DNA from 4 places in the Arthrobacter sp. USHLN218 genome. Region 1 is predicted to be linked to each of the others. Evidence: riboswitches for the same ligand, from Rfam matches in the RefSeq annotation. Region 1 holds a riboswitch; each other region holds the start of a gene.
The links. Region 1 has a riboswitch for S-adenosylmethionine ahead of WFH44_RS02910 (bifunctional o-acetylhomoserine/o-acetylserine sulfhydrylase). Riboswitches for the same ligand answer to the same signal wherever they lie in the genome.

Region 1 (7,034 bases):
GTGCCGCCGCTGTTGAGTCGGCCGCGATCGACGGCCACGAATTCCTCTGGTGCGACGGCGGCGGACCACCCGCGCGGAGTCCGCGCAGCCCGCGGGTGGACCTGATCCAGTGCTACGACGAGTACGTCATGGGCTACACCCCGACCCGCAGCTATCTCGGCGGCGCCGCTCCGGCCCCGGCCAACGCCAAGGTGCCCAGCCACGTGGTGCTTTTGGACGGGCGCATGATCGGGAACTGGCAGCACGCGCTCAAGCCGGGCGCCGCCGTCGTCACTCTCCTGCTGCACCGGACGCTGGAGGATGGCGAAGAGCAGGCGCTGCACAGCGCGCTGGAACGCTACCGGACGTTCCTCGCCAGGCCGCTGAGTGCGGACATCTCCGTGCGCGCCGCCCCAAGGTAGCGGCCGCCGCAGCCGGCGCTGCCGGCGGTGGCGCGAACCTAGGCGCGCGGGAAGAAGCTGGCGGTGAGCTCGTCGTGCAGCTGGTGGATGTCCGTCAGGAAGCCGTCGTGGCCGGTCGGCACCTGGATCATGTGGACCTTCACGGGGTTGGGCAGGGCTGCGGCGAGCTGCCGCGACTGCTCCGGGAAGTACAGCCGGTCCGAGTCGACGGCGGCGACCAGGAACTCAGTGTCCGCACCCGCCAGGGCCTCGGCCACCGAGCCGCGTCCGCGCGCCACGTCGTGGCTCATCAGGGCCTCGGTCATGTGGATGTAGCTGTTGGCGTCGAAACGGTCCGCCAGCTTGCTGGCCTGGTGGTCCAGGTAGCTTTCCACCGCGTAGCGGCCGCGGCCTGCGGCGGTGACGCTGCCGAAGGGCTCCTCGGTGCCCTGGGCGTTGCGGCCGAAGCGGTACTCGAACTCCGGCTCGGAGCGGTAGTTGATGTGCGCGATCCGGCGGGCAATGCCGAGGCCGTCCACCGGGGCCTGGCCCTCGTAGTAGTCGCCGTCGTTGAAGTTCGGGTCGAGCCGGATGGCCAGGACCTGCGCCTGGGCGAAGGCGATCTGCTCGGCCGTGCTGGCGGCGCCGCAGGCAATCACGGCGCAGCGGGCTGTGCGCTCGGGGTAGGTCGCGGCCCATTCGAGCGCGCGTGCCCCGCCCATGGAGCCGCCGAGGACGGCGTGCCAGCGGCAGATGCCCAGCAGGTCCGCCAGACGGGCTTCGGCATGGACCGAATCGCGGATGGTGACCATCGGGAAGCGGGAGCCCCAGGGACGCCCGTCGGGAGCCGGCGAGGCCGGACCGGTGGATCCGTAGCAGCCGCCAACCATGTTGGCGGCCACCACGAAGTACTTGTCCGTATCGATGGTGGCCCCGGGGCCCACCAGCGGATCCCACCAGCCCGGCTCGTCGGAATCTCCACGGGCAACATGCGTGCTGCCGGTCAGGGCATGCTGGATGAGCACGGCATTGGAGGCATCCTCGTTCAAGGTGCCCCAGGTCTCATAGCCGAGGACGACCTCCGGCAGGTAGCCGCCGGTCTCGAATTCCAGGGCTCCGATGGACGCGTGGCGCAAGATGCCGTCCGCTGCCGTGTTCAGCAATTCCTGTGGTTGCAGTGTTGTCAAAGTGATGCCTGTGGTTCCTTCATCTCAAAGCGCCTTAGGCTGCGCCCTTGGCCGCGCGGAAACCGGCTTCCAGGTCCGCGATGATGTCGTCGATGTGTTCAATGCCGACGGCGAGCCGGACGAGGCCCGGGGTGACGCCGGCGGCGACCTGGGCCTCCGGCGACAGCTGAGCGTGCGTGGTCGACGCCGGGTGGATCACCAGCGAGCGTACGTCGCCGACGTTGGCCACATGCGAGTGGAGTTCCAGTCCGTCGACGAAGCGCTTGCCGGCCTCGAGCCCGCCGGAGATCTCGAAGGCGATGATGGCCCCGGTCCCCTTCGGTCCGTACTTGCGGCCGCGCTCGTACCACGGGCTGGAAGGCAACCCCGCGTACGCAACGGACTCGACGGCGTCGTTCTTTTCCAGCCACTGCGCCACCTGCTGCGCGTTGGAAACGTGCCGCTCCACGCGCAGGCTCAGGGTCTCGAGGCCCTGGGCGATGAGGAAGGCGTTGAACGGCGCCACGGAGGAGCCCAGGTCGCGCAGCAGCTGGACGCGGGCCTTGAGGATGTAGGCCAGGTTCGCGCCGAGCGCGCCGCCGACGCCCAGGTCGCGGGCGAAGACCAGGCCGTTGTAGCTCTCGTCCGGGGTGTTGAAGCCCGGGAACCTTTCCGGATCCTTGGCGAAGTCGAAGTTCCCCGAGTCCACGACGACGCCGGCGATGGCGCTGCCGTGGCCGCCCAGGTACTTGGTGGCGGAGTGCACGACGATGTCCGCGCCCCATTCGATCGGGCGGATCAGGTACGGGGTGGCCAAGGTGTTGTCGACGATCAGCGGCACGCCGGCCTCGTGCGCGACGGCGCTGACGCCCTCGATGTCCAGGACATCCTGGCGCGGGTTCGCGACGACTTCGCCGAAGAACGCCTTGGTGTTCGGCTGCACGGCTGCGCGCCACTGGTCCAGGTTGTCCGGGTCCTCCACGAAGGTCACCTGGATACCGAACTTCGGCAGCGTGTTCTGGAGCAGGTTGTAGGTGCCGCCATAGAGGCTCGGGCTCGCGACGATGTGGTCCCCGGCCTCGGCCAGGTTCAGGATGGAGAACGTGGACGCGGCCTGCCCCGAGGAAAGCAGGAGCGCGCCGACGCCGCCTTCGAGGCTGGCGATGCGGGTTTCGACCGCTTCCTGCGTCGGGTTGCCGATCCGGGTGTAGATGGGCGCCAGCTCCTGCAGCGCGAAGCGGTCCGCCGCGCTGTCGGTGCTGGGGAAGACGAACGATGTGGTCTGGTAGATCGGCAGCGCCCGGGCTCCGGTTGCCGCATCCGGCTCCTGGCCGGCGTGGATCTGTCGGGTTTCGAATGACCAGTTGTTGGACATAACTGCAACTCCCTCGCTGATATGAAGGGGTCAGCACTGCGGCCGCCGATGGCGTGGCTGCAGGTTGCGACCCGCGCTTGCTTCGCGCCTGGTGGCGGAAACCAGGTCTTCACCCGGGGCACCCCACCGCGGTTGGAGGGTTGCCGGCCAGCAAGCCGGGGCTCGATGCTGGCGCTCATGACCTGTATCAAGGTTCGGCGAAGGCCTTCGGATCGGCAAGTATGTGACGGTGTATGAATGTCTGTTAGGACACCCTAAGTCGAGAGGCAGATCACAAAATGTCAAGATGAGTTATGCGTTTCGACCACGTTTCCTATGCATGTGAACCCGATGGCCTGGCTGCCACCACCGAGCGAATTGCCTCGGCCCTGGGCATCGAGGCAGTCAAGGGCGGGGTGCACCCCCGCTTTGGTACCCGGAACATGATTTTCCCCCTGACGGACCACCACTATCTCGAGGTCGTCGAGGTCCTGGCCCACCCGGCGTCGGACAAGGCACCCTTTGGACAAGCGGTGCGCGCCCGGTCCGAGGCCGGCGGCGGCTGGATGGGCTGGTGCGTCGAAGTTGACGATCTGACGCCCTTCGAGGAGCGGCTGGGCCGCAATGCTGTCCCGGGCAACCGTAAGTTCCCGGACGGCCGCGAGCTGTCCTGGCAGCAGATCGGCATCAAGGGCCTGATCGCGGACCCGCAGGTGCCGTACATGCTGCGCTGGGACGAGGGCACCGAAGACCTGCACCCCTCCAAGGCTTACGAGGCGACCGCCAAGCTGATCGGCCTGACGATCGCCGGCTCGTCGGCCCGCGTGGCGGACTGGCTGGGCACGCCGGTGGACGCGCTCCTGGACGATGTCAAGGTCGCTTGGACGGCGCCGAACGGCACGCCGGGCATCATGTCCGTGCGGTTCGAGACGCCCAACGGCATCGTCGAGCTCTGATTCCCGGCGCCCCGCGCCCTTTGTTCACCTGCCGCTTCATCAGTTCGCGGTTCTGCTGTATTCGATTTTGCTGCGTTCTGGAAATTCGCCGGGGATTCGATCCATCGGCGTAATTCCGGAACGCAGCATTTTCGTTCTCCCGTCCTCCACATGCCAGCCAGCACCACCGTTATTCACCGGCGTTGGTTCTATCCCAAGAGGGGCGCTGGTTCTATCCACATAGGACGGGTGCCTGATCCCCGCCGACGGGCCGTGCAGTCCACGATCAAAGCATGGCTTCTCCACTGATCTTCGCCCACGACTACGATCACTCCGGGGTCGGACGGCACCACTTGGCCACCCAGGCCAGAGCCGGGACCTTGACCCGCATCCGCAAGGGTGTCTACGTTTCCTCAGAGGTCTGGCGACAACTGGCTTGGTGGGAGCAGTACAGGTTCCATATCGAGGCTGCTGTCGGCAAAGGGCGGAGCGAACGAGTCCTTGCGTGCCAGTCCGCGGCCGCTATTTGGGGCATGCCCGTCATCGGAAGGAGCCCCGAAGTTGTCCTGCTGGCTTCTTTGGGCCAGCACGGACAGCGGCGAGCAGGCATGCATTGGATCGCGTCGGAAATCCTCGAACCGCTCCAATCCCTGGATGGTTTAACGGTGACCTCGCGGGCACAGACGGCGGTGGATGTCGCGGCGCGGCTCCCGTTTGAACAGGCGGTTCCCGCCATGGATCATGTCCTGCGGCGGGATAAGGACCGGGGGCTGCCCGCGCTGGACAAGGACCAGCTGCATGCACTCGCAGAGCGCCTTGCCACGAAGACGAAGGCAGCCCGCGCACACCGGATCATCGATTTCGGAGATCCACAGTCGGGATCCGTGGGAGAGTCGCTCTCACGGGCGCAGATGTACCTCTTCAACCTTCCTGCCCCGATACTGCAGCACCCCTTCTACGCCGCCGACGGCAGCCTTTTGGGTGTTACCGATTTCTTTTGGAAAGAGGCAAGGGTTGCCGGGGAATTCGACGGCTCTGTCAAGTACTCACGCGGCGAGTATCTGAAGGGACGCTCCCCTGCTGAAGCAGTCGAGAAGGAGAAGGCCCGAGAGGACAGGATTCGCGCGGAAAACGTCACGTTCGTCAGGTGGACTTGGCAGGCCGCAATGAATCCCGAGTGCGAGCATCCCCGCGGCCTGGTGCAGCTTCTCCGAGCCGCGGGGCTTCGACAGGATCGGTGGAACCACAGTTGGCCGGGTGTAGGAGCGCCCCGAGCAGGCCGGACCGACCGCGCCTGATTCCGCTGCGAATTGGAAATCCACCGCCGGTCTGAAGCATGAGCAGAATTCCAAATCGCAGCGAAATGGGTGGGCTAGCAGAACGGGGGGGCTGGGCCGGGGGCTGGGTGGGGGTGGAGCGGGGGCGGGCTGGGTGGGTGTGCGGTGCGGGGTCGGCGGGCTGGGTGGTGTGCGGTGCGGGGTCGGCGGGCTGGTCAGGTGCCGATGCCGATGGCGGGTCCGAGGAGGGCGTAGCCGACGAAGCCTGCGATGTCGAGGAGGGCATGGGCGACGACGAGCGGCATAACGCGGCTGGTCCGGGTGTAGGCGTATCCGAAGATGAGGCCCATCAGGAAGTTGCCGATGCCGGGCCCGATCCCCTGGTAGAGGTGGTAGCTGCCACGGATCGCCGCGCTGGTGAGGATCACTGTCCAGGTTCCCCAGCCGAGCTTGGCCAGCCGGTCGAACAGGTAGCCGACCATGACGACTTCCTCCAGGACGGCGTGGCGGAGGGCGGAGAGGATGAGCACGGGAACCGTCCACCAGTACTGGTCGAGGGCAGCCGGGACCACCGCCGTCGTAATTCCCAGGGCCCGGCCCGCAGCGTAGACGCCCAGGGTGCCGGCGCCGATCAGGGCGGCCAGGCCGAAGCCGAGGCCGAAGTCGATGCCCGGCCGGGAAAAGGTGAAGCCGATCTTCCGGAAGGCTGACTTGCCGGGCGAGGTCATCAGGAGCACCACCAGCGCCACCGGCATGAGGGCGAAGAAGATGCCGAGCAACTGGTAGAGCAGGTCGAAGAACTCGCGCTCGTTGAGAACCGGGTTCAGGGACGTGGTCTGCGAGGCCAGCGGGCCGCGGGTCATTTTGTCGGCCAGGTTCACAATGGAGTAGACGGCGGACTGGCCCAGCGATAGACCGAGCACGATCAGGATCTCGTACCTGTAGTACTTGCGGGTGCGGGGCATCGCCTCGGTTGTCACGGTCTCGCTCTGCATGGGTCTATCTTGCCAAGCCGCCGGCCGTGGGGCATGCTCGCGGAGATCCGTTCGGGCGCCCGGGCGGAACAGTCGGGCGGGAACGCGCTCGTTCCGCTCACGGGCCGGGCGTTGAGGCACTCGCGGCGATCCGTTCGGGCGCCCGGGCGGAACGGGCACCCGGGAACGGCGAACTTGTTCCGCCCACGGGCCGGGCGGAGGCACTTGCGGCCCGCGTGGCCCGCGGCCACACTGGAGCAACGGCACGAGCGTCCAGGGAGGCCCCGACATGATCGACCTAGTTCCTGCAGCGCGCGAGGTTGCCATGTTGGCCGTCGGCATCCAGGACCGGCAGCTGCGCGCCGCGACGCCATGCGAAGGGAAGACCGTCGGGGACCTGCTGGACCATTTCATGGGACTCACCGTCGCCTTCCGCGACGCGGCGACGAAGGCCTCCCTGGAAGCCGGCTACGATGACGAACTGCAGGGGACGCCTACGGAAATGTGGGGTCTTGCCGAGCGGCTGGATCCGGATTGGCGCCGGCTGCTGCCGCTGCGGCTGGATGAGCTGACGACGGCATGGGCCGATCCTGCATCGTGGGAGGGCATGGCGCGGGCCGGCGGCGTCACCTTGCCCGCAAATGTGATGGGGCTGGTCGCCCTGGACGAGCTGGTCCTCCACGGGTGGGATCTCTCCCGCGGCACGGACCAGCCGTTCAGCTGCGATCCGGTCAGCCTGAAGGCGGTCCACGGTTTCGCCCTGCAGGCGGCGGAGGATCCGGCCGCCAGGGAGGGCCTCTTCGCGCCGGTGATCGAGGTGCCGGAGGATGCCCGGCTGCTGGACCGCACCTTGGGCCTGGCAGGCCGCGACCCGGATTGGACCCCGTAGGCGGGCCGGAACTCAGACCGCCCGTTCGCCCGCCCGCCAGACGGCCGCGGTAAGCGGCA
Region 2 (7,034 bases), on a different contig from region 1:
CTTGTCCAGCACTCCGGCCGGGGACCATCCGTTTGCCGGGGTGCGGCCGCCCTGATCAGGGGCGGGCGGCTGGGCGGCACCTGCGGTGGTTACCGCGATACCAGCAGCCTCGAGGCCTTCCTTGCTGGTGGCGGTAACACTGTTGCCGGTGAGATCGGGATTCCCGGGATGCGTCATCAGGATTCCTTGATCGCGGCCGGATCGGCCGCCTTCACCAGCGAGTCATTGAGGAGGGAGCCGAGCGCGTCGTCGATCTGCTTCTGGCTGGCCACATCGCCGGTCTCCACGAAGGCCGGGCCGATCTTCTCCAGCACGGCCCGCTGCGTCTCGCCCGGCACCGGATCGACATCCAGGTTGCTGCGCTCGGTGATGACCTTCGTCGCAACTTCGGGGTCCAGCCCGGCCACGTCGGCGAGGATCTGCGCGGTCTCTTCGGGGTTCTCCGCCGCCCAGGCACGGGCCTTCTCGTACGCGTTCACCACGGTCTGCGCCACCTCCGGGTCTTCCTTGAGGAAGCTCTCGGTCGCGTTCAGGAAGCCGTAGGTGTTGAAGTCCAGGTTCCGGTAGAACAGCTTCGCACCGTCCTTCTCCGCGCCGGCCATGATCGGGTCCAGCCCGGACCAGGCGTCCACGGAGCCGTTGTTCAGGGCGGTGAGGCCGTCCGCGTGCTGCAGGTTCTGCACGGTCACGTCGTCCTGCGACAGCCCGGCTTCCTCCAGCGACTGCAGCAGGAAGAAGTAGGGGTCGGTGCCCTTGGTCGCGGCCACGGACTTGCCCTTCAGGTCCTCCACCGAGTCGATGCCCGAGTCCGGCAGCGTGACCAGCGCGGCCCATTCCGGCTGCGAGTACAGGCTGATGGCCTGGATCGGCGAGCCGTTGGCGCGGGCCAGCAGCGCCGCGGAGCCGGCGGTGGAGCCGACGTCGATGGCGCCGGAGCGCAGCGCCTCGTTGGCCTTGTTGGAGCCGGCGGACTGCACCCAGTTCACCTCTACGCCCTGGTCGGCGAGGCTGGCCTCCAGCCAGCCCTTTTCCTTGATGACCAGGCTGAGCGGGTTGTAGGTGGCGAAGTCGATGTTCAGCACGCCGTCGCTCGCGGCGGCGGAGCCCCCGGCGCTGGCCTCGGAGTCCTCGCCTGCGACGCAGCCGGTCAGGGCGAGGGAGGCGGAGGCGGCGACGGCGGCCGCGCCGAGCAGGGAACGGCGGGTGAAGCGGCGGGAAATCGGCATGTCAGGTCCTTCGGATCGGGCGCAGCGCAGGAGAGGGCGCTGCAGGTTCAGCAGAGTTTCAAGACGTTGGTTGGACGCGGCGTTCGCCGGCGCGGCCCGGGGCGGGGCTAGTGCCCCTCGACGCCCAGGCTTTCCAGCAGGGAGCTGCGCATTCGCGCCAGCTCGGCGGAGCCGCGGTCCCGCGGGCGTTCGCCGGGTACGACGACGGTGCGCACGATCGTGGCGCCGTCGCCTTCGCGTCCGGTTTCCTTGCCGAGGACGACGATGCGGTCGGCCAGCTGGAGCGCCTCGTCGACGTCGTGCGTCACCAGCAGGACCGTGGTCGGCTCGGCGGCGTGGATGTCGAGCAGCAGGTCCTGCATCTTGATCCGCGTCAGGGCATCGAGCGCGCCGAAGGGCTCATCCAGCAGCAGCACGCCCGGGTTGCGGGCCAGCGCACGGGCCAGCGAGGCACGCTGGGCCATGCCTCCGGAGACCTCGCGCGGCCGGTGCTTGGCGAACTTGTCCAGGCCCACCAGCTCCAGCAGCCGGGCGACCTTGGCCTTGCCGGCCTTGGCGCTCGCGGACTTCGGCAGGCCGATGGCCACATTGGCTTGCAGCGTGTGCCAGGGGAGCAGCCTCGGCTCCTGGAACGCAAAGGCGCAGCGCGGATCGATGCCCTGCACCGGCGTCGTACCTATGTTGACAGTGCCGGCGCTCGGGGCGTCCAGGCCCGCGGTGGCGCGCAGGAGGGTGGACTTGCCGCAGCCGCTCGGGCCGAGGATGGCCAGGACCTCGCCGCGTTGCACCTCGAAATCGATGTCGCGCAGGACGGTGTGCGCGGAGCCGCCGCTGCCGAAGGTGCGGCGCAGCCCGCTGAAGGACACCGGCAGGGCGGAGGACAGGTCGGGACGGCGTGCCTGCGAGGACGCGGCGGCCGAGGGGCGGGCAGAAGGTGCCAATGCAGTCAAGGGATCACTCCATCGATCCTGGCAGTAGCACCCTACGGATCACGCCTTCGGTGCGGATGCACCGGCCTGCGGCGATGAACCTCGATATCACCGGCGTTCACGGCAGAACTCCGGCGACCAGGGTTGCTGCGGCGTCGTAGAGCCAGGTCTCTCAGCCGCTCGGGATGGTCAAGCCCATTGAACCGTCACGGGGCGGTTTTCGGCAAGCCCGCGCCTCATCCGCCGTAACAAAGGCCGCCCGGCCGGCGTCCGGGTGACGTGCAGGCGGTTCAGCGCCAGAGCCGGCGGGTGGCGATCCGCGCGCCTTCGCCCAACGCTTCGAGCTTGGCGACGGCGATCTGCGGATGCACCCGCCCGCCCAGGCCGCAGTCGGTGGACGCGATGACGGACTCGCGTCCCACCAGCCCGGCGAAGCGTTCGATCCGGTCCGCCACCAGCTCCGGGTGCTCCACCACGTTCGTCGCATGCGAGACCACGCCCGGAATGATCGACTTGCCCTCCGGCAGCTTGGTGTCTTCCCAGACCCGCCACTCGTGCTCGTGCCGGACGTTGGCCGCCTCGAAGGAGTAGGCGCCGGCGTTGATCTGCAGGACGGAGCCGATGATGTCCGCGAACGGGATGTCCGTGGTGTGCGGGCCGTGCCAGGAGCCCCAGCAGACGTGCAGTCGGATCTGTTCCGCCGGCAGGTCCCGCAGCGCCCAGTTGGTGGCCTCGACCCGCAGCTGGATGAATTTCAGGTAGTCCGCCAGCGCCGGCTCCGGGCTGATTTGGTCCCAGCTCTCCGCGAGCGACGGGTCGTCGAGCTGCACGGTGAGGCCGGCGTCTATGATCGCCTTGTACTCCTCGCGCATCGCGTCGGCGCAGGCGTAGACCAGTTCCTCGTCCGTCTTGTAGTAGTCGTTGGCGATCCGGGCGCACGAGCCGGGGGAGAGGGCCGCCACGAAGCCTTCTTCAAGCCCCGCCGCGGCCAGGCCCTTCTTCAGGTTTTCGACGTCCGAGGCGACGAGATCCTGTCCGGTGTACGTCAGCGGCCCCGCGATCTTGGGCTGCTTTACGGACTTCCGGTGCGCCAGGATCCCGGAGGACGGGTCGGTATAGGCGTCGTTGAACTTCACCCGGTCGCGCCGGTCCGTGAAGGTGGTCAGCACGATGTTGCCGGGCGACGAACGGTGCACCTCGGTGTCAGCCCAGCGGTCCACATCGGTGGCCTCGAGGCCGCCGAGCCGGGCAAAGGAGTAGTTCCACCAGGCCCCGTAGTCGACGGAGGAGGACATGGTGTGCCCGTACTCGCCGTCGTTCGGGATATCGATCCCCAGGTTCTTCTGGCGTTCGACGACGTCGGCCACCGACTCGGCGAGCAGGCGCCGGAATTCGTCCGTGATGCCGCCGGCTTCCTTCGCCTCGTTGGCCGCAATCAGTTCCGGGGTCCGCGGCAGGGAACCGGCATGGGTGACGCGGATGTGGTCGGTATTCAGGGACATAGCAGCGCTGCCTTTCCATCGGTCCTGGCAGTAGCACCGTTCCGTGGCAGGGCCGTCGAGGCACTCATCGGGTCGGTTGCTGCGGCTTCATCGATCCAGGTCTCTCGGCCGCTCGGGATGGGATGCCCTTACTCAACGGCATCGCGGCCCGTTCTGGCAAATCCAACAACGACGGCGGCGCGGCGGGTTTCCGCGCGGGACGCGCCGGTGCGGGTGCTCCGGTGGGGGCGCGGGGGTGGGGCTTGCCCTGTCCGGCGGCGCGGCCCGGCGCTAGGCTGGCCGCATGGGCCATGTCAACGATCCGGAAGTCATCAAGCGGCTGCTCACCACGCCCGCCCGGTGGGCCGTCGTCGGTTTGTCCAACAATCCGCGTCGTGTGGCACTGGGCGTCTCCCGGTACATGCTGGACCAGCGCAGCATGGAGATCATCCCCGTCAACCTCAAGGGCGAAGACGTTCATGGCCAGCGGGGGTACCGCAAGCTCGCCGACATCCCCGGCGGCATCGACGTGGTCAACTGCTTCGTCAACTCGCAGAAGGTCGGCCCCGTCGTGGACCAGGCCATCGCGGCCGGAGCGAAGGCCGTCTGGCTGCAGCTCGGCGTCATCGAAGAAGCCGCCGCGGAACGCGCCAAAGCCGCCGGGCTCGACGTCGTCATGGACACCTGCCCCATGATCGAGGCCCCGGCCCTCGGACTCTAGCCTCCCCACCGCTGCGGCCGCAATCCCGCTTCTCCAGCACAAAGCCGCAGGCCAGGCAAGGAAATGTCGCTTCATGACGAGTTGTGACGCAGGCTATTTCCAGTGTGACCCTCCGCCCCCCACACTGGAACGCGTAACCATCCCGAGCAGCTGAGAGACCTGGCTCTATGACGCTGCAGCAACCCTGGTCACGCTGGATCACCTCTGGTCCGCGTCGATAACAAGGGACATGTCCGAGGGCCGCGCACAGCGCGGAAGGACATGCTCCGTAGGGTGCTCCTGCCAGGACCGATGGAGTTAGCCGCATCTTCCCGTTGGTCCCTGTCCCGCTCCGTGTGCGTGGCAGACTTCCCGCGTGAAATGGCGTTCCTCGGTAATGACCGAGAGGAGCCTTCATGGCCATCAACGACGACAACGCGCCACAACCCGTGCGCCGCTTCCGGCGGGCCCAGGCCGCCGCCCTCCTCAGCGTTTCCGCACTGCTGCTCGCTGCCTGCGGCGGTAATTCCGGTGGCGGTGCGGAGCCTGCCGCCGATAATGGCCAGCCGGTCCAGGGCGGCACCTTGGTTTACGCCGAAGTGGCGCCGATCAACAACTTCCAGACCCAGTCGGCACGCTTCTACGAGAAGGCGAATGTGCTCAACAGCGTGCTGGACCGGCTCACCTACTTCGACGCCGAATCGGGCAAGCTCGTGCCGTGGATTGCCACCAAATTCAGCGGCAACGAGGACAACACCGAGTTCACCTTCGACATCCGCCCCGACGTGAGCTTCAGCGACGGCACGCCTGTGGATGCCAAGGCCGTCAAAGCCAACCTCGATGCCCTCGGGAAGGGCCTGGATGACGCTCAGATCCAGCCGAACGTCGACTTTTCCGCCTACGAGTCCACGGAGGTCGTCGACGAGGACACCGTGAAGGTGCAATTGAAGAGCGCTGACGCGAACTTCCTGCGCGCGACGTCTTCCGTCGCCGCGGGTCTGGTCTCGCCCAAGACCTTGGAGCTGGACAATGCCGGCCAGTCGGACATCGCCAAGATCTCCGGCTCGGGTCCCTTCGTCTTCGAGTCGGAGAAGCCGGACGAGGAGCTCGTGCTGGCAAAGCGGTCGGACTATGCCTGGGCTCCGGAAACGGCGGAGAACCAGGGTGCCGCCTACCTGGACAAGGTCGTGGTGAAGTACCTGCCCGAGGTGGCGCACCGTGCCGGTGCCGTCCAGAGCGGCCAGGTGGACCTGGTCCGCGGCCTGCAGCCGGCGGACGAGGCTGCTGTGGCGGCCGGGGGCAACCAGGTGCTGCCCGCCGCGGGCATCGACCTGACTGCCAATACGGCCGCCGTGCGCATCGGCAGCGGCAAGCTCGCGGATGAGAAGGTCCGCCAGGCCCTGCAGGTCGGCATCGACCGGCAGGCGCTGAAGGACACCGTGCTCTCGGACAGCTACCAGATTGCCGGTTCGATCCTCAACCACAAGGCCCCTGGCTTCGTGGACCTCTCGGCTGACCTGGCCTATGACCCGGAGAAGGCCAAGTCCCTGCTGGACGAGGCCGGCTGGGTTGCGGGTGCCGACGGCATCCGTGAAAAGGATGGCAAGAAGCTCGAGGTCACGGTAGCGAGCTCGAACAACTCCGTGGTCATCAAGCCGGCCTTCGAACTGATCGAACAGCAGTGGCGCGAGATCGGTGTCAAGCTCGTCAACCGTGCAGCCGACAACACCTTCCTGGCCACTGCGCTGCAGGACCCGAAGGTCGAATTCTTCGGCACGCGCCAGTTCGCATACGGCGGCCTGGGGCCTGTCTTCGGACCCGAGACCAACACGCAGACGCTGGACGCCGACAAGGAACTCAACGAGCTGTTCGCCACTGAGCGCGCCGCCGCCGATGAGGCCAAGCACGAAGAACTGGTAGCCGAGGAACAGCGGGCCCTGGTGCTGGACAAGGCACTGGCTCTCGTTCTCTGGGATGAAGTCCAGGTCTACGGCGCGCACTCCGGCGCGCACGTAGAATTCACCTCCGGCACCGCGCCCATCTTCCAGGGCGCCTGGAAGACCGCGGAGTAGCCAATCATGGGACGCTACGTCGCGCAACGGATCGGGCAGGCACTGCTTGTCATCTGGCTGGCCTACACCGTTATCTTCGTCGCCGTGCAGCTGCTGCCCAGCGACCCGGTGACGATCTTCCTGAGCACGGATTCCGCCGTCGACCAGGCCACCATCGACAACATGAAACGCCAGTACGGCTACGACCAGCCTCTGCTGGTCCAGTACCTCGCCCAACTGGGCGGCTTGTTCACCGGCGACGTTGGCTACTCCCTGGCTTCCGGTGAGCCGGTGGCCCTGCGCATCAGCGGGGTCGCCGGTTCCACCATCGCCCTGGCGCTCTCCGCCTTTGCCACCGCGGTGGTGCTCGCCCTGGCTGTGGTGGTGGTTGCCACGCTGACACGCTCAGCGCTGCTGCGGAAGGTGGTGCTGAACCTGCCACCGCTTTTCGCTGCCGTGCCGGTCTTCTGGCTTGGGCTTGTGCTACTGGAACTGCTGTCCATCCGCTGGGGCGTCATGTCCCTCTTCCCGGACGGGTCCTTCCTGTCCCTGGCCGTCCCCGTGTTCGTGCTGGGCGTGCATGTCTCGGCCCCGATCGCGCAGGTGCTGCTCAAGAGCATCGACACCGTCTACAACCAGCCGTTCAT
Region 3 (7,034 bases), on a different contig from region 1:
CGAAGTGGTGCGGCTCCTTACCTTGGTGGGCATCGACCGGCCGGAGGAACGGCTGCGCCAGTACCCGCATGAGCTTTCCGGCGGGCTCAAGCAGCGCGTGCTCATCGCCATCGCCTTCAGCCTGCAGCCGCAGGTGCTCATCGCCGATGAGCCCACCTCGGCTCTGGATGTTACGGTCCAGCGCACAGTACTTGAAGTCTTCGACCGGCTGGCCAAGGAGTTCGGCACCGCCGTCATCTTTGTCACCCATGACCTGGCCGTGGCGACCGACCATGCGGACCGGATCGTGGTGATGCGCGGCGGGAGCGTCCGCGAAGACCGCGGCGTGGAACAGGTCCTGGCCCGGCCCGAGGATGAGTACACGGTCCGGCTGCTCGAGGAAGCCGCCCCGGCGCGGGCCGCTGCACCGGCCGCTGCTGCGGCAGCTTCGGCGCCCGGCACCTTCGCCCTCGAGGCTCGGGGTCTGGTGAAAGTCTTTGAACGCGGTGCTGCGAACCGGGCCGTGGACGCAGTCTCCTTCGGCGTGCGGCAGGGCACCACCTTCTCGCTGGTCGGCGAGTCCGGCTCAGGCAAATCGACCACTGCCCGCATGCTCATGCGTCTGCTCGATCCGACTGAGGGCACAGTCCTCGTGGAGGGTCGCGACGTGACCGGGCTGGACGGACGGGGCAAGCGCGAGCTGTGGCGGACCCTGCAGCTGGTTTACCAGAACCCTGACTCCGCCCTGGACCCGAGGCTGCAGATTCGCGACATCATTGCCGAGCCAATTGTGAACTTCGGCCTCGGCGGCCGGGCCGGCCAGCGGGAGCGCGTCCTGGAACTGCTCGAACAGGTCAATCTCCCCTCGCGGGCGGCCTCGGCCCGGCCAATGGAGCTTTCCGGCGGGCAGCGCCAGCGCGTTGCGATCGCCCGGGCCCTGGCCGCCGGAGCCAGGACGCTGGTGCTCGACGAGGCCTTGTCCGCCTTGGACGTGCTGACCCAGGCACAGATCCTTGCCCTGCTGGAGGAACTCCAGCGTGATCTCGGCCTGACCTACCTCTTTATCTCGCACGACCTGCACGTGGTCGAACGGATTTCGCACGAGGTCGGCGTCATGCGCCGCGGGAAGCTCGTCGAAACCGGGCCGACGGCCAGCATTTTCGGCAACCCCCAGCATGAGTACACCCGCCTGCTGCTGGAATCGAACCCCGGCCACCGACTGCGTGCCCTCGCCGCATCCAACAAGTAAGGACACAGATGAGCATCACCGCCACCGAACCGAGCACCGCCACCGGCGAGGCCCGCTATGCAGCCCTCGCCGCGCGCTTCCGGCCCGTCTTTGAGCGCATTGCCGGGGGGACCCTCGAGCGCGAACAGCAGCGCATTCTGCCTCATCAGCAGATCGGCTGGCTGAAGGAGGCCGGCTTCACGACGCTGCGCCTGCCGGCGGAGTTTGGCGGCGACCCGGTCAGCCACGAGCACCTGTTCCGCCTGCTCATCGAGCTGGCCGAAGCCGACTCCAACATCAGCCACCTGCTGCGCTCGCACTTCTCCTTCGTCGAGACCATCGCTCTTCAGCCGCATGCTTTCCAGGCGCGCTGGTTCCCGCGGGTGGCCGCGGGAGAAATCTTCGGCAACGCGGCAACCGAGCGCGGCGGAAACGCGCTCGGCACTACCGCGACCAAGCTCCGCAACGAGGACGGCCGTTGGCTGCTCAAGGGGGAGAAGTACTACACCACCGGTTCGATTTTCGCCGATTGGGTAGTGGTCATGGCCAGTACCGAATGCGTCGAGGGGCGCCAGTACGCCTTGGTCCGCGCCGACAACAAGCGTGTGCAGATCGTCGATGACTGGGACGGCTTCGGCCAGCCGCTGACGGGCACCGGCACGGCAGTGTTCGACGACGTGGAAGTGGAGGCGGAAGACATCATCCAGCGCAAGGTTTCCAGCACGCTGGAGCCGGCCTTCTTCCAGATGTGCCTGCTGGCGGTGCTTGCCGGGATCGGCCGCGCGGCCCTGCGGGATGCTTCCGAATTGGTCCGCCAGCGCACCCGTACGTTCAACACCGGCCAGGGCCAGTTGTTCCGCGACGACGCCCTGATCCAGGAACACGTTGGCCTGCTCGCCGCGAAGGTCTATGCCGCAGAGGCCGTTGTCACGGCGGCGGCTCGAGACCTGGATGCAGCCGTTGATGCGCAGCTCGGGCTCGACGGAGAGGCCGCCTACCTCCGCGCCGAGCTGGCAGTGCAAAAGGCCCATGTCACCGTACCTGGGCTCGTCCTCGCTGCCACCGAAGAGCTCTTCGACGTCACCGGTGCCTCGTCAACGAGCCGCGGCAAGGGGCTGGACCGGCACTGGCGCAACGCTCGCACCGTGGCCACGCACAACCCCGTGGCGTTCAAGGCCCGGTCCGTGGGCGACTACCACGTGAACGGCACCATTCCAACGGGCCTGCACAGCATCGGCGAAGCGCCGGTGGCCACTGGACAGCTGGCAGGGGGTGCTTCCTGATGGCGGCCGCACGGCCCCGCCTGCTGCTCAGCGGCTTCCTGATGAACACGCCCAGCCACATCCTCGGCGGGCAGTGGCGCCACCCCCAGGCGCAGCAGCACCGCTTCAACGAGCTGTCGCTGTGGACGGACCTGGCCCGCCAGCTGGAGGACGCCAAGTTCGACGCCATGTTCTTCGCCGACGTCGTCGGCCTCTACGGCGACCACGAAGGTGGTTGGGCCTCGCATGTCCGCCGGGGCATGCAGGTTCCGACCCACGACCCGTTGGTGCTCTGCTCGGCGCTGGCCGCGACCACCAAGGACATCGGGCTGGCCATGACAAGCTCCGTGATCCAGTCCGATCCATTTCAGCTGGCCCGCCAGATGTCCACCCTGGACCACATCTCCGGCGGCCGGGTTGCGTGGAACATCGTCACGAGCGTGCTTGAGAATTCGCACCGGAACTTCGGTGCCGATGGACTCACCGCCCACGACGACCGCTACGACTGGGCAGATGAATACGTCGAGGCCGCGTACAAGCTCTGGGAAGGCTCGTGGGAGGACGGGGCCGTGCTGGCCGACAAGGAGCGCGGCATCTTCGCCGATCCGGCCAAGGTCAACAAGATCCACCACCGCGGCGCCCGCTATTCCATCGAGGGACCGCACTTGGCAACGCCCAGCCCGCAGCGCACACCGTTCCTGTTCCAGGCCGGCAGCTCTACCCGGGGCCGCAGCTTTGCGGCGGCCCACGCCGAGGCGACCTTCCTGTTCGCCCCGCACACGGACTACGTTCGCAAGCAGGCGGCCTCCATCCGCTCCCTCGAAGCCGAAGCAGGCCGGGCCCCTGGCGACGTGAAAATCTTCGCGGGACTCTCGTTCGTCGTCGGCAGCACTGAGGCGGAGGTGAAGCGCAAGGAGGCAGAGTACGACGAGTACCTGGACCTGCACGCGATCATCGCCCACATCGGCGGCGGCATCGGCGTCGACTTAGGCGGCCTGCCGCTCGATACTCCGCTGGGCGAGCTGTCCACTGAAGGAGCACGGGGCGTGCTCGAGGCGGCGATCGCCTCGGTGCCCGGCGGCAAACCGACCGTCGGCGACCTTGCCCTCTACCGCGCCAAGGCCCAGCAGATCGCCGGCACTCCCGAGCAGATCGTTGACGAGCTGGAACGCTGGCAGGACGCCGGCATCGACGGCGTGAACGTGATGAACCAGATCCTGCCTGGCTCCTATACGGACTTCATCGAAGGGGTGCTGCCCGAGCTGCGCAAGCGCGGCCTGGCGCAGACCGAGTACCAGCCGGGTACGCTGCGCGAGAAGGTCTTCGGACGCGGGGCCCGGGTGGAACCGACCCATCCGGCGGCACGTTTCCGCGGCGCGTTTTCGGAGCATTCCGCCGCGGCTACGGAAAGGCTGCCCGTGCACGACGGCGGCCAGCCGGGGTAGCACGGTCCTCGTGCGGACCGGCGCGGGTTACCGGGTGTGACGGAAGCGTTTCGCGTTCGCAGCCCGTGCCGGTTCAATGGGAAGAAGTAACCATCCAGAGCGGCTGAGAGACCTGGCTCGTTGACGCCGCAGCAACCACCTCGCGAGAGGAAGGTGCTACCGCCAGGACCGATGGAGATGCAGAATCTTTCCGTTGGCCGCTCCGGCAGCAACGCCTCGCGGCCTTCGCGCGCACTTCACGGTCGGGAAGGAGCCTGAAATGACATTGCACAGCCCGCAGCGCCACATCCGCTTCAACGCCTTCGACATGAACTGCGTCGGCCACCAGTCGCCCGGCCTCTGGCGGCACCCGGAGGATAAGTCCGCCGACTACAACACCATCGGCTACTGGACCCACCTGGCCAAGGTGCTGGAGAAGGGCCTCTTCGACGGCCTCTTCATCGCCGACGTCCTGGGCACCTACGACGTGTTCGGCGGTTCCAACGAGACCACCCTGCGCGCCGGCACCCAGGTCCCGGTCAACGACCCGTTCCTGCTGGTCTCGGCGATGGCCGCGGTCACGGAGAACCTGGGCTTCGGCGTCACCGCGGGCACGGCCTACGAGCATCCCTACCCGTTCTCCCGCCGCCTGGCCACGCTGGACCACCTGACCAACGGCCGCGTCGGCTGGAACGTCGTCACCGGCTACCTGCCCTCCGCCGCGCGGAACATGGGCCAGGAAGACCAGATGGAGCACGACGAGCGGTACAACCACGCGGACGAGTACCTCGAGGTCATTTACAAGCTGCTCGAAGGCTCCTGGGAGGACGACGCCGTCGTCAAGGACAAGGTGAACAGCATCTTCACCGACCCGTCCAAGGTCCACGAGATCGGCCACGAGGGCAAGTACTTCAAGGTGCCCGGCATCGCCATCACCGAGCCGAGCCCGCAGCGCACCCCCGTGATCTTCCAGGCTGGCGCCTCCAAGCGCGGCACCCAGTTCGCCGCGGAGAACGCCGAGGCCGTCTTCGTGACCTGCCCGACCAAGGAAATGCTCGCCGCGTCGGTCAAGAAGATCCGCGACGCCGCCGAGGCCGCCGGCCGCGGCCGCTACGACGTCCGCATCTACGCCATGCAGACCATCGTCACCGGCCCGGACAACGAGACGGCGCAGGCCAAGTTCGAGGAGTACAAGTCCTACGCGGACATCAACGGCGCGCTGGCCCTGATCTCCGGCTGGATGGGCGTTGACCTGTCCACCTATTCGCCGGACGACGTGATCGGCGCGAACGTGAAGTCCAACGCCATCCAGTCCTCGGTCGAGACCTTCCAGAAGGCCTCCGGCGACAGCGGCGAGCCGTGGACCATCCGCCAGCTGGCGGAATGGGTCGGCGTGGGCGGCTTCGGCCCGATCACGGTCGGATCCGGCGCGCAGGTCGCCCAGGATCTGGTCTCCTGGGTCGACGAGACGGACGTTGACGGCTTCAACCTCGCCTACGCCATCACGCCGGGAACCTTCGAGGACATCGTCGAATTCGTGGTCCCCGAGCTGCAGAAGCTCGACGCCTACCCCACGGAGTACGCGCCGGGCACCCTGCGCAACAAGCTCTTCGGCCAGGGCGACCGCCTGCCGGAGCAGCACCGGGGCAGCCGCTACCGCATCGGCAGCTCCGTGGCCTCGGTCTAGCGGACGCTTTTCGGGCCGGACTATAGGGGAACAACGACGGCGGTGCACTACCTTCGCGAAGGTGGTGCACCGCCGTCGGGCTTTCCCGGGTGCGCGCGTGCGGCGCCGGCTGCCGTCAACGCTCCCGGCTGCGCGCTTAGAGCCCGCCGGTCTCCGTGGCCGCCGGGCGCAGGCGCAGCATTTCGGGCTGCAGGTCCTTGATGCTGGCGGCGCCCATGAGCTGCATGGTGGTGCGGACCTCATCGGCGAGGAGTCCGAGCACGCGCTCGACGCCCTCCTGGCCGCCGGCCATCAGCCCGTAGAGGTAGGCGCGGCCGACCAGCACGAAGTCGGCCCCGGCGCACAGCGCGGCCACCACATCGGCGCCGCTCATGATGCCGCTGTCGAGGATGATGTCGACGCCGTCGCCGGCTTCCTCGCGGACCTCGGGCAGGGCCTCGAAGGACACCGGGGCCCGGTCCAGCTGGCGGCCGCCGTGGTTCGAGACGATCAGTCCGTCGGCGCCGGCCGCCAGCGATTTCCGGGCGTCCTCGCGGGTCAGGACGCCCTTGACCAGCAGCTGGCCGGGCCAGATGGAGCGGATCCACTCCAGGTCCACGAAGGAGAGCGTGGGGTCGAACATCGAGTTGATCAGCGTCGGCAGGTCGGCGCTGGTGTCGGACAGCGACGCGAACTTCAGCGAATCCGTGGTCAGGAAGTTTAACCACCACTCCGGCCGGTAGGAGGCGTCCAGCACGGTCTTGAGCGTTAGCTTCGGCGGGATGACCATGCCGTTGCGGGTATCGCGGTGCCGGCGGCCGGCAACGGGGGTGTCCACGGTGACCAGCAGGGTGTCGAAGCCGCTGGCCTGGGCGCGCTGCAGCAGGTCCTGGCTCTTGGTCCGGTCCTTCCAGAGGTACAGCTGGAACCAGCGGCGGCCCTCCGGCGCCGCGGCGGCCACCTCCTCGATCGAACGGGTGCCCATGGTGGAGAGCGAGAACGGCACGCCGTACCGGGCGGCTGCCCTGGCGCCGGCATCCTCGCCCTCGGCATGCATAAAGCGGGTGAAGCCGGTGGGCGCGATGCCGAACGGCAGTGCGGAGGTGCCGCCGGCAATCGTGGCCGACAGGTCGACATCCGCGGTGCCGTGCAGGATGCGCGGCAGCAGCTCGATGGAGTCGAAGGCGGCGCGGGAACGCCGGTAGGTCAGTTCGTCCTGGGCGGCGCCGTCGACGTAGTCGAAGGCGGGCCGCGGCGTGCGCCGCTGGGCGATGCGGCGCAGGTCCCACAGGTCAGCGGCCTTCGCCAGCCGGGGCCCGCGACCGAGGGCCGGCCGTTCGAACTGCATGAGCGGGCGTAGCTCACTCCACTGCGGAAGCCGGTGTTTCATGGATCCAACTGCTTTCTGTTCGGGTCGGGTCAGCGGGCGGCAGCGGCGTTGTTGCCGGTGCCGCGGGCCAGGACGACGGCGGCGA
Region 4 (7,034 bases), on a different contig from region 1:
CCTCAGCCCGAAGCACCGCAAGATCTATGACACGCACCTGCAGCGGGAGCGCCAGAAGATCCTGCGGCTGGTCGAGGACATGGACCGGCACCGCTTCACCATCTTCCAGTCGCTGACGCTGCTGCGGATGCTCAGCCTGGATGCCTCGCTGGTCCACGAGGATTACTCGTCCGTGCCCTCCAGCAAGCTCGACGTGCTCTTCGAACAATTGGAGGACGTGCTGGGCGAAGGCCACCGCGCCCTGATCTTCAGCCAGTTCACCAGCTTCCTGAAGAAGGCCGCCGCACGGCTGGACGTCGAAGGCGTTGAGTACAGCTACCTGGACGGCACAACGCGCCGGCGGGCAGAAGTGATCAACCGCTTCAAGGAAGGCAAGGCGCCCGTCTTCCTGATCAGCCTCAAGGCCGGCGGTTTCGGACTCAACCTTACCGAGGCGGATTATTGCTTCCTGCTCGACCCGTGGTGGAACCCCGCGAGCGAGGCCCAGGCGGTGGACCGCACGCACCGGATCGGCCAGACCAAGAACGTCATGGTCTACCGGATGGTCGCAAAGGGCACGATCGAAGAGAAGGTCATGGCCCTGAAGGAAAGCAAGGCCAAGCTGTTCTCGTCGGTGATGGACGACGACGCGATGTTCTCCTCCAAGCTGACCGCCGAGGACATCCGCGGCCTGCTGGAGAACTGAGCGCCCGGGCTGGACCGGGCGTTCAGCGGTGCGCCAGCGCCCCGCGGTAGACCCACCGGCCCTCCTCGCGCACGAACGTGCTGACCTCATGCTGGTCCTGCGCCGCTCCGCCGGCCCGGAAGCGCGCGCGGAACTCGACCTTTCCTGCCGTGTCGTCCGGACCGCCCCGCACCACCCGGATGACCTCAAGACCCTCCCACTGCTGCTCCGGATCGAGCTCCAGCGAGCGCGGTCTTGTTTCCGATGACCAGCTGCGCAGCAGGTAGGCGCTGTCCCCGGCGACAAATGCCGAATAGCGCGAGCGCATCAGCTCCTCGGCCGTCGCCGCCTCTGCCAGGCCGGCATGGAGGCGTCCGCAGCAGTCGCGGTAGGCCGCCGAGCTGCCGCAGGGACAGGGGGCGGACGGCGCAATCGATTCGCGGAACATGGCTGCCATCCTAGGCAACCGCCTGCCGGGCCCCGAGGAAAGGCATCAGCTCGGCCAGGACCTCATCCGCCGGGAAGAGGGTCGAGGCGTGCGTGCGCCCCGGCAGCGGGACGAAGCGGGCCGCGGGCATCAGCGCGGCGGCGCGCCTGGAGTCGTCGAACCTGGCCGTGTCCTCGGTGCCGGCCATGAGCAGTACGGGCATCCCCAGCGAGGCCAATTCGGCTTCGGTGAGCCCGGGTTCCTCCTCGGTCCGTTCGAAATAGGCCGCCAGCGCCTGAGGGTCGTTGGCCTTGAAGGCCACCTTGGCGGCGGCATCCAGCGGCTTGCCCGCCGCTTCCAGGCCGTCGATGAAGCCTTCCATCCCGCCGCGGCGCAGTTCCTCGAGGTAGCCGTCGAAGAATATCCTGGCCACCTGCCCCTGCTGGGCCCGGTAGGTGCCGCCCAGCGTCGCGAGCCGTTCCACGCGCTCGGGGGCCGCCGCGGCCAGCGCGAAACCCACCCGCGCCCCGAAGGAGTATCCCGTCACCGCGGCACTGGCGATCCCCTCCGCGTCCAGGACTGCCAGGACGTCGCCGACGACCAGCGGCATCCGATAGGACTCGGCGTCGTGCGGCTTGCCGCTACGGCCGTGGCCCCGCAGGTCGATCCGGACCACGGTGAAATCGGCGGCCAACGCCCCCACGTACCCGAGCCCGCGCCAAATCGCGCGCGAGAGCGCGGAACCGTGCAGGAGTACGACGGCGGGTCCCTCCCCCGTGATGTCGTAGGCGATCGAGGTCCGGTCCACGGGGTTTGCAGCTTCAGGCATGACCTCAGTCTATGGACCGGCGCCCGAAGGAATGGTCATGCTCGCCGCAGCCCGTGCCGCCAGCGCCGGAACCTGCCGGTCAGTGACCGGCCGGCGTGCTGGTGTCCTTCCTGCTCGAACGGGTCGGAAACATCGTCCGGCAGCACTCCGTCCTCGCCCGCCCTGACGTGGCCGGTGCCGGGCCCGGGTATCTGGGCAGCCGCGAGGTTCGGCATCACCGGATCGTCTCCCGAGCCGTGCAGCGGCAGCGGGCCCATGCGTTCTTCCGGTGCTGCTCCAAAAATTCTCTTCCGCTTGGTCGCCATCGCTGCTCTCCTCCAACGCGCCACTGTTCCTATTGTCGCGCCGGTTCTACCGGAAAGTAAGGGGGCGGCGGTCAGTTCGACGGCGCCACCTCGACGGCAAACTGCCCCACCTGCCACGGGTCGATGGCAGGAACAGCCAGCTTCCGGAAGCCATCGACGTTCCGGGACACGATCGTCAGGCAGTGCTGCACGGCCGTCGCCGCTATCAGGGAATCCACGGCGGTGACCTCGGGATTCCCCGCCATCGGCGCCCAGGACATCGCCACGCCCAGGTCCACCGGCAGGATGAACCCGGAGAAGCGCGAGGCCAGTTCGCCGAGCCAGGCGCCGCCGTCGTCCGGTCCCCTGCCCTCCTGGCTGCCCAGCAGATGGAGCTCCGCCACTGACAGCGCGGAAATGTAGATGCCCAGGTGCCGGCGGCGCTGCAGGAAATCGACGACCGCCGGATGCGGTTCGGCGCGGCGCACTTCGGCGACGACGTCGGTGTCCAGCAACAGGCCCGAAGGACCCCTCACAGGCCCGCCGCGCGTGGCGTCCGCGCATCCTGCCGGGCCGGGAGGCCAGCGGGCCCGAGCAGGAAATCGACGAATTCCTGGCGTGCGGCCGTAACTTGTTCGTAGTCGGAAAGGCTCATCACGCCTAGGCCGGCGTGGGCAGTATTAGCTGTACTCATGGAAGCGGTGCCGGGCACCGGTCCTTTCACGTGCTCTTGCCCGCACCATTTGCCAGTAGGCGAATGCAGGCCGCTTCGTCATCCGAACCACCCAGAGAGCGTGGGGTTGGTACGCGGCCAAGTCGGAGCTTAGCGACCGCAATTCCTGAAGCTGAAGCGAGTATAACCAGAGCTTGTGCCGCCAGTCACGGGCCGCCTCGTCACCGGAAGTAATAAGGCCTAGCGGTCCGTCACGAAGGCCTAACGGGCTGTCACGGCGAGTAACGGGCCTACAACAAAATGTTTACTTCGCAGCAACCGTTTGGCTATGTGCATGCGGGACCCTATAGTTGGAAATGCTTCACGAGATGTGATCCGCAGCACACCGGCTCGCCGGGTACTGCAAGGCTCCGACCGATCACGCACCAACCCCATGTTCGCGGGTGGTTCGGATGACGAAGCGGCCTGCATTTCACAGGACAACGAGGTTCTGAAGGGGACTCGGTGCGGGCAAGAACAACCGGAGAGAACAAGAATGATGAGTGCATATCCAATAGAAAAAGACAGCCGCAGCGGCCACCGCGAGCGCACCGTCGGTCTCTGGGACAACAGCGTTCTGGACGAGTGGGTCGAGGTAGCCGTACATATCGAGGCTGAGCTGAGCCTGGTCCAGTTGTGCCGGGACGGCGTACAGAAAATGCTGTATTCCGAGGACATCGGCGCCGTGCTGGAAGCGGCCATGGACTCGGACGGCTCCGCGCTGTGGTGCGAGAAGTACTCCAAGCTGCTCATTCCCAGCACCCGTCCGGGCGCGGGCAACCGCTTCTTCTCGCTGCGGCGGATGCTGAACGACGACGGCGGAGCACCGGACTGCCACTAGCGCGCCTGGCGCTGCGGTGGGGTGTCCGTTCTGGGATGTCTGCTGATTTGTCCGTTACTTGGTTTGCGCCCTTGCCCGCCTGCCCGGTTTCGGGCGGTCCGGCCGGACGGGCGCAAACTGTCGGACACGGCTGATAGAAGTTGAGCATAAAGAGCCGCCCGCCGGCCCGGGGCCCCGACAGGGGTCTCGGAGCCGGCGGGACCAACTTCTCCTCCAGGAGGCACCGTGTTCCTGCTCGACCCGCTGCTGCCCGGCGCGCCACGGGACCTGATCTTCACCGCGAGCGACCTGGTGGTGGCGGCGCAGTGCGAGTACGAACTGCTGCGGAAGCTGGATGAGAAACTTGGGCGCAGCCCGAAGGCGGAGTTCCCGCCGGACGAGATGCTGGCCCGCACGGCTGAACTGGGCGACGTCCACGAGCACCGCGTGCTTCAGGGCTTCCGGGACACCTTCGGGGCCGGCGTGGTGGAAATCGCCGGAATCGCGGACTACACCAGGCCGTTGCTAGAGGCCAAGCACCGGGAATCGATCGCGGCGCTGCGCTCCGGTGCGGACGTGGTGTTCCAGGCTTCCTTCTTCGACGGCAGCTTCCACGGCCGTTCAGACTTCCTCGTCAGGGAAGGTGACGGCTCCTCGGCCCGCTACGCCGTGTACGATTCCAAGCTCGCCCGGCATGCCAAGGTCACGGCGCTGTTGCAGCTGGCGGCGTACGGCGACCAGCTGATAAAAGCCGGTATCGACCCTTCGCCCACCGTGACACTCGTGCTGGGCGACCGTTCCCGCAGCGACCATAGCCTGCGCGACCTGCTGCCGGTCTTCCGGGAGCGCCGCCGCCGCTTCCTGGAGCTCACGTCCGCCCACCGGGCCCAACGTGCCCCCGTGGCATGGGGAGATGACCGGCATACAGCGTGCGGGCGCTGCGACTACTGCGCCGAGCAGGTAGCGCTCCACCGGGACGTGCTGCTGGTTTCCCGGATGAGCCCGGTCCGTCGCCGCCGCCTGCGGGACCTGGGCGTCACCACGATCGACCAGCTGGCGGCCATGGAGCTGCCCCCGGGTGAGGCACCGGACGGCGTGCTGGCCCGGCTGCGCGACCAGGCGAGGATGCAGACCGGCATGGAGGAACCGGACGGGGCCGTGCAGTACACGGATGGCGACGGAACCCGGCACAGCCTCGCCTACCGGGTGCTGGCAGCAAACGCGCTCGGAACACTCCCCGCACCAAGTGAGGGAGACATCTTTTTCGACTTCGAAGGGGACCCGCTCTGGCAGGACCAGGCCGGGACCTGGGGACTGGAGTACCTGTTCGGGGTCATGGAGAACCCGCCGGCCCCCGGAGCCGCCCCGCCCTTCCTTCCGTTCTGGGCCCACAGCCGCGCCGAAGAAGGCAAAGCTCTGGCCGAATTCCTGGATTATGTGGGCCGGCGGCGGAAGCAGTATCCGGACCTGCACATCTACCATTACGCCAACTACGAGAAGGCCGCGCTGCGCCGCCTCTCGCTGCAGCACGTGATCGGCGAGGACGCCGTGGACGCCTTGCTGCGCGAAGGCGTCCTGATCGACCTCTACGACGTGGTGCGCAACAGCCTGCGGATCTCGGAAAAGTCCTACAGCATCAAGAAGCTCGAGCCCTTGTATATGGGATCGCACCTGCGCTCGGGGGATGTCAAAGATGCCGGCGGGTCCGTCGTCGCTTACGCACTCTACTGCGAAGCCCGGGACAGCGGCCGGCCCCAGGAAGCAGAAGCGATCCTGGCCAGCATCCGCGACTACAACGAGTACGACTGCCTCTCGACGCTCCGCCTTCGTGACTGGCTATTGGAGCGGGCCGACGAGCGCGGGATAGCACGGGCACGGGCCGCGGAGGCCGGTCCCGGCCCGGAATCCGAGGACCCCTCACCGGACGAGGCACGGCTGCTCAGGCACGTAGCGGCAGCGACCGAGCGCGCGCTGCACGCCGGCGGAGAGCTGACGCCGGACGAGCAGGCCGTCGCAATGGTGGCGGCGTCCGTGGGATACCACCGCAGGGAAGACAAGCAGTTCTGGTGGGGACATTACGACCGGCTGAATGCGCCGCTGGCGGACTGGTGGGAATCCCGGGACATCTTCACGGTGGAATCCGGCGAGGTACTGCAGGACTGGGCCAAGCCAACCGCAAGGTCAAACCCCGTCCGGCGGCTGCGCCTTACGGGCAGGCTGGCGCCGGGCTCCACCATCAAGGAGGGGACGACGGTCTGCCGCGTCTACGACCCGCCGGCCCCTGCACATCTGGACGGACAGGACAACGGCGTCAACTACCGTACCTACTGTTTTCGCAGCGAGGTCCTGGGCCTCGACGCCGAGGACGGAAAGGACATCCTGCTGCTCCTTGACCGGCTGCCCAAGGGCGCCGAGGAGTACCAGGACTTCCCTCTGGCGCTCACTCCGGACCCGCCTCCCGGCACCAAGCCGCTGCGGGACGCGCTGGCCGCCTTGGCCGCCGAGGTGGGACGCAACCTTCGGCAGCTTCCGCCCCAGCCCGCGCTTGACCTCCTGCGGCGGCTCCCTCCGCGGCTGGGCACCCTGCCGGAGCTGCCGGCCGTCGGCGCGGGGCCGGACGCCTATATCGAGGCCATTTTGGCTGCGGTGGAAGACCTCGACCGCTCCTACTTGGCGGTCCAGGGCCCACCCGGTTCCGGCAAGACGCATGTAGGGGCCCACGTCATCGGGCGCCTGGTGGAGCGCGGCTGGAAGGTAGGAGTCGTTGCCCAGTCCCATGCCGTCGTCGAACACATGATGACGGCTGCCGTGGACAAGGGCGGCGTCCCGGCGGACCGGGTGGCGAAGAAGTCCAGCGGCAACCCGGTTCCCTGGAGCCAGGCGACCGACGCGGATGTCGCGCGCCTCCTCGACGGCCCCGGGGGCGCCCTCGTTGGCGGGACGGCGTGGACCATGACCGGCAACAGCGTTCCCGCCGGCGCCCTGGACCTCCTGGTGATCGACGAGGCAGGGCAGTTCTCGCTGGCCAATACTCTCGCCGTGTCCCGGGCATGCCGAAGGATGCTGCTCCTGGGCGACCCGCAGCAGCTGCCGCAGGTCTCGCAGGGCACCCACCCGGAACCGGTGGACGAGTCGGCCCTCGGCTGGCTTTCCGCCGGCCACGCCACCCTGCCGTCGGATTTGGGCTATTTCCTGGCCCGGAGCTGGCGGATGCATCCGGAGCTGTGCCGGGCCGTCTCCGGCCTGTCCTACGAGGGACGCCTTGCGAGCGCGCCCGCCGCGGTCGGCCGGCTCCTGG

Region 2: linked by a shared signal. The riboswitch ahead of WFH44_RS19440 (cobalamin-independent methionine synthase II family protein) and the one ahead of WFH44_RS02910 (bifunctional o-acetylhomoserine/o-acetylserine sulfhydrylase) in region 1 are both predicted to bind S-adenosylmethionine.
Region 3: linked by a shared signal. The riboswitch ahead of WFH44_RS19480 (LLM class flavin-dependent oxidoreductase) and the one ahead of WFH44_RS02910 (bifunctional o-acetylhomoserine/o-acetylserine sulfhydrylase) in region 1 are both predicted to bind S-adenosylmethionine.
Region 4: linked by a shared signal. The riboswitch ahead of WFH44_RS03760 (PIN domain-containing protein) and the one ahead of WFH44_RS02910 (bifunctional o-acetylhomoserine/o-acetylserine sulfhydrylase) in region 1 are both predicted to bind S-adenosylmethionine.

The regions. Positions count from the first base shown of each region.
Region 1 covers NZ_JBBCYT010000001.1:668,225-675,258, reverse strand. The annotation lists gene WFH44_RS02920 (winged helix DNA-binding domain-containing protein) at 1-401, shown strand, start outside; gene metX (homoserine O-acetyltransferase MetX) at 440-1,567, opposite strand; gene WFH44_RS02910 (bifunctional o-acetylhomoserine/o-acetylserine sulfhydrylase) at 1,602-2,921, opposite strand; SAM riboswitch class IV at 2,990-3,104, opposite strand; gene WFH44_RS02905 (VOC family protein) at 3,215-3,856, shown strand; gene WFH44_RS02900 (hypothetical protein) at 4,129-5,133, shown strand; gene WFH44_RS02895 (CPBP family intramembrane glutamic endopeptidase) at 5,328-6,107, opposite strand; gene WFH44_RS02890 (TIGR03086 family metal-binding protein) at 6,376-6,975, shown strand; gene WFH44_RS02885 (amidohydrolase family protein) at 6,988-7,034, opposite strand, start outside.
Region 2 covers NZ_JBBCYT010000010.1:110,266-117,299, forward strand. The annotation lists gene WFH44_RS19425 (ABC transporter permease) at 1-177, opposite strand, end outside; gene WFH44_RS19430 (aliphatic sulfonate ABC transporter substrate-binding protein) at 177-1,226, opposite strand; gene WFH44_RS19435 (ABC transporter ATP-binding protein) at 1,334-2,167, opposite strand; gene WFH44_RS19440 (cobalamin-independent methionine synthase II family protein) at 2,446-3,657, opposite strand; SAM riboswitch class I at 3,670-3,781, opposite strand; gene WFH44_RS19445 (CoA-binding protein) at 3,941-4,357, shown strand; gene WFH44_RS19450 (ABC transporter substrate-binding protein) at 4,753-6,408, shown strand; gene WFH44_RS19455 (ABC transporter permease) at 6,415-7,034, shown strand, end outside.
Region 3 covers NZ_JBBCYT010000010.1:118,975-126,008, forward strand. The annotation lists gene WFH44_RS19465 (ABC transporter ATP-binding protein) at 1-1,228, shown strand, start outside; gene WFH44_RS19470 (acyl-CoA dehydrogenase family protein) at 1,237-2,490, shown strand; gene WFH44_RS19475 (LLM class flavin-dependent oxidoreductase) at 2,490-3,914, shown strand; SAM riboswitch class I at 4,002-4,092, shown strand; gene WFH44_RS19480 (LLM class flavin-dependent oxidoreductase) at 4,174-5,580, shown strand; gene WFH44_RS19485 (alpha-hydroxy acid oxidase) at 5,717-6,949, opposite strand; gene WFH44_RS19490 (MFS transporter) at 6,979-7,034, opposite strand, start outside.
Region 4 covers NZ_JBBCYT010000002.1:40,041-47,074, reverse strand. The annotation lists gene WFH44_RS03780 (DEAD/DEAH box helicase) at 1-685, shown strand, start outside; gene WFH44_RS03775 (YchJ family protein) at 708-1,112, opposite strand; gene WFH44_RS03770 (alpha/beta fold hydrolase) at 1,123-1,920, opposite strand; gene WFH44_RS03765 (hypothetical protein) at 1,956-2,225, opposite strand; gene WFH44_RS03760 (PIN domain-containing protein) at 2,297-2,740, opposite strand; SAM riboswitch class IV at 2,926-3,049, opposite strand; SAM riboswitch class IV at 3,237-3,400, shown strand; gene WFH44_RS03755 (hypothetical protein) at 3,413-3,757, shown strand; gene WFH44_RS03750 (TM0106 family RecB-like putative nuclease) at 3,983-7,034, shown strand, end outside.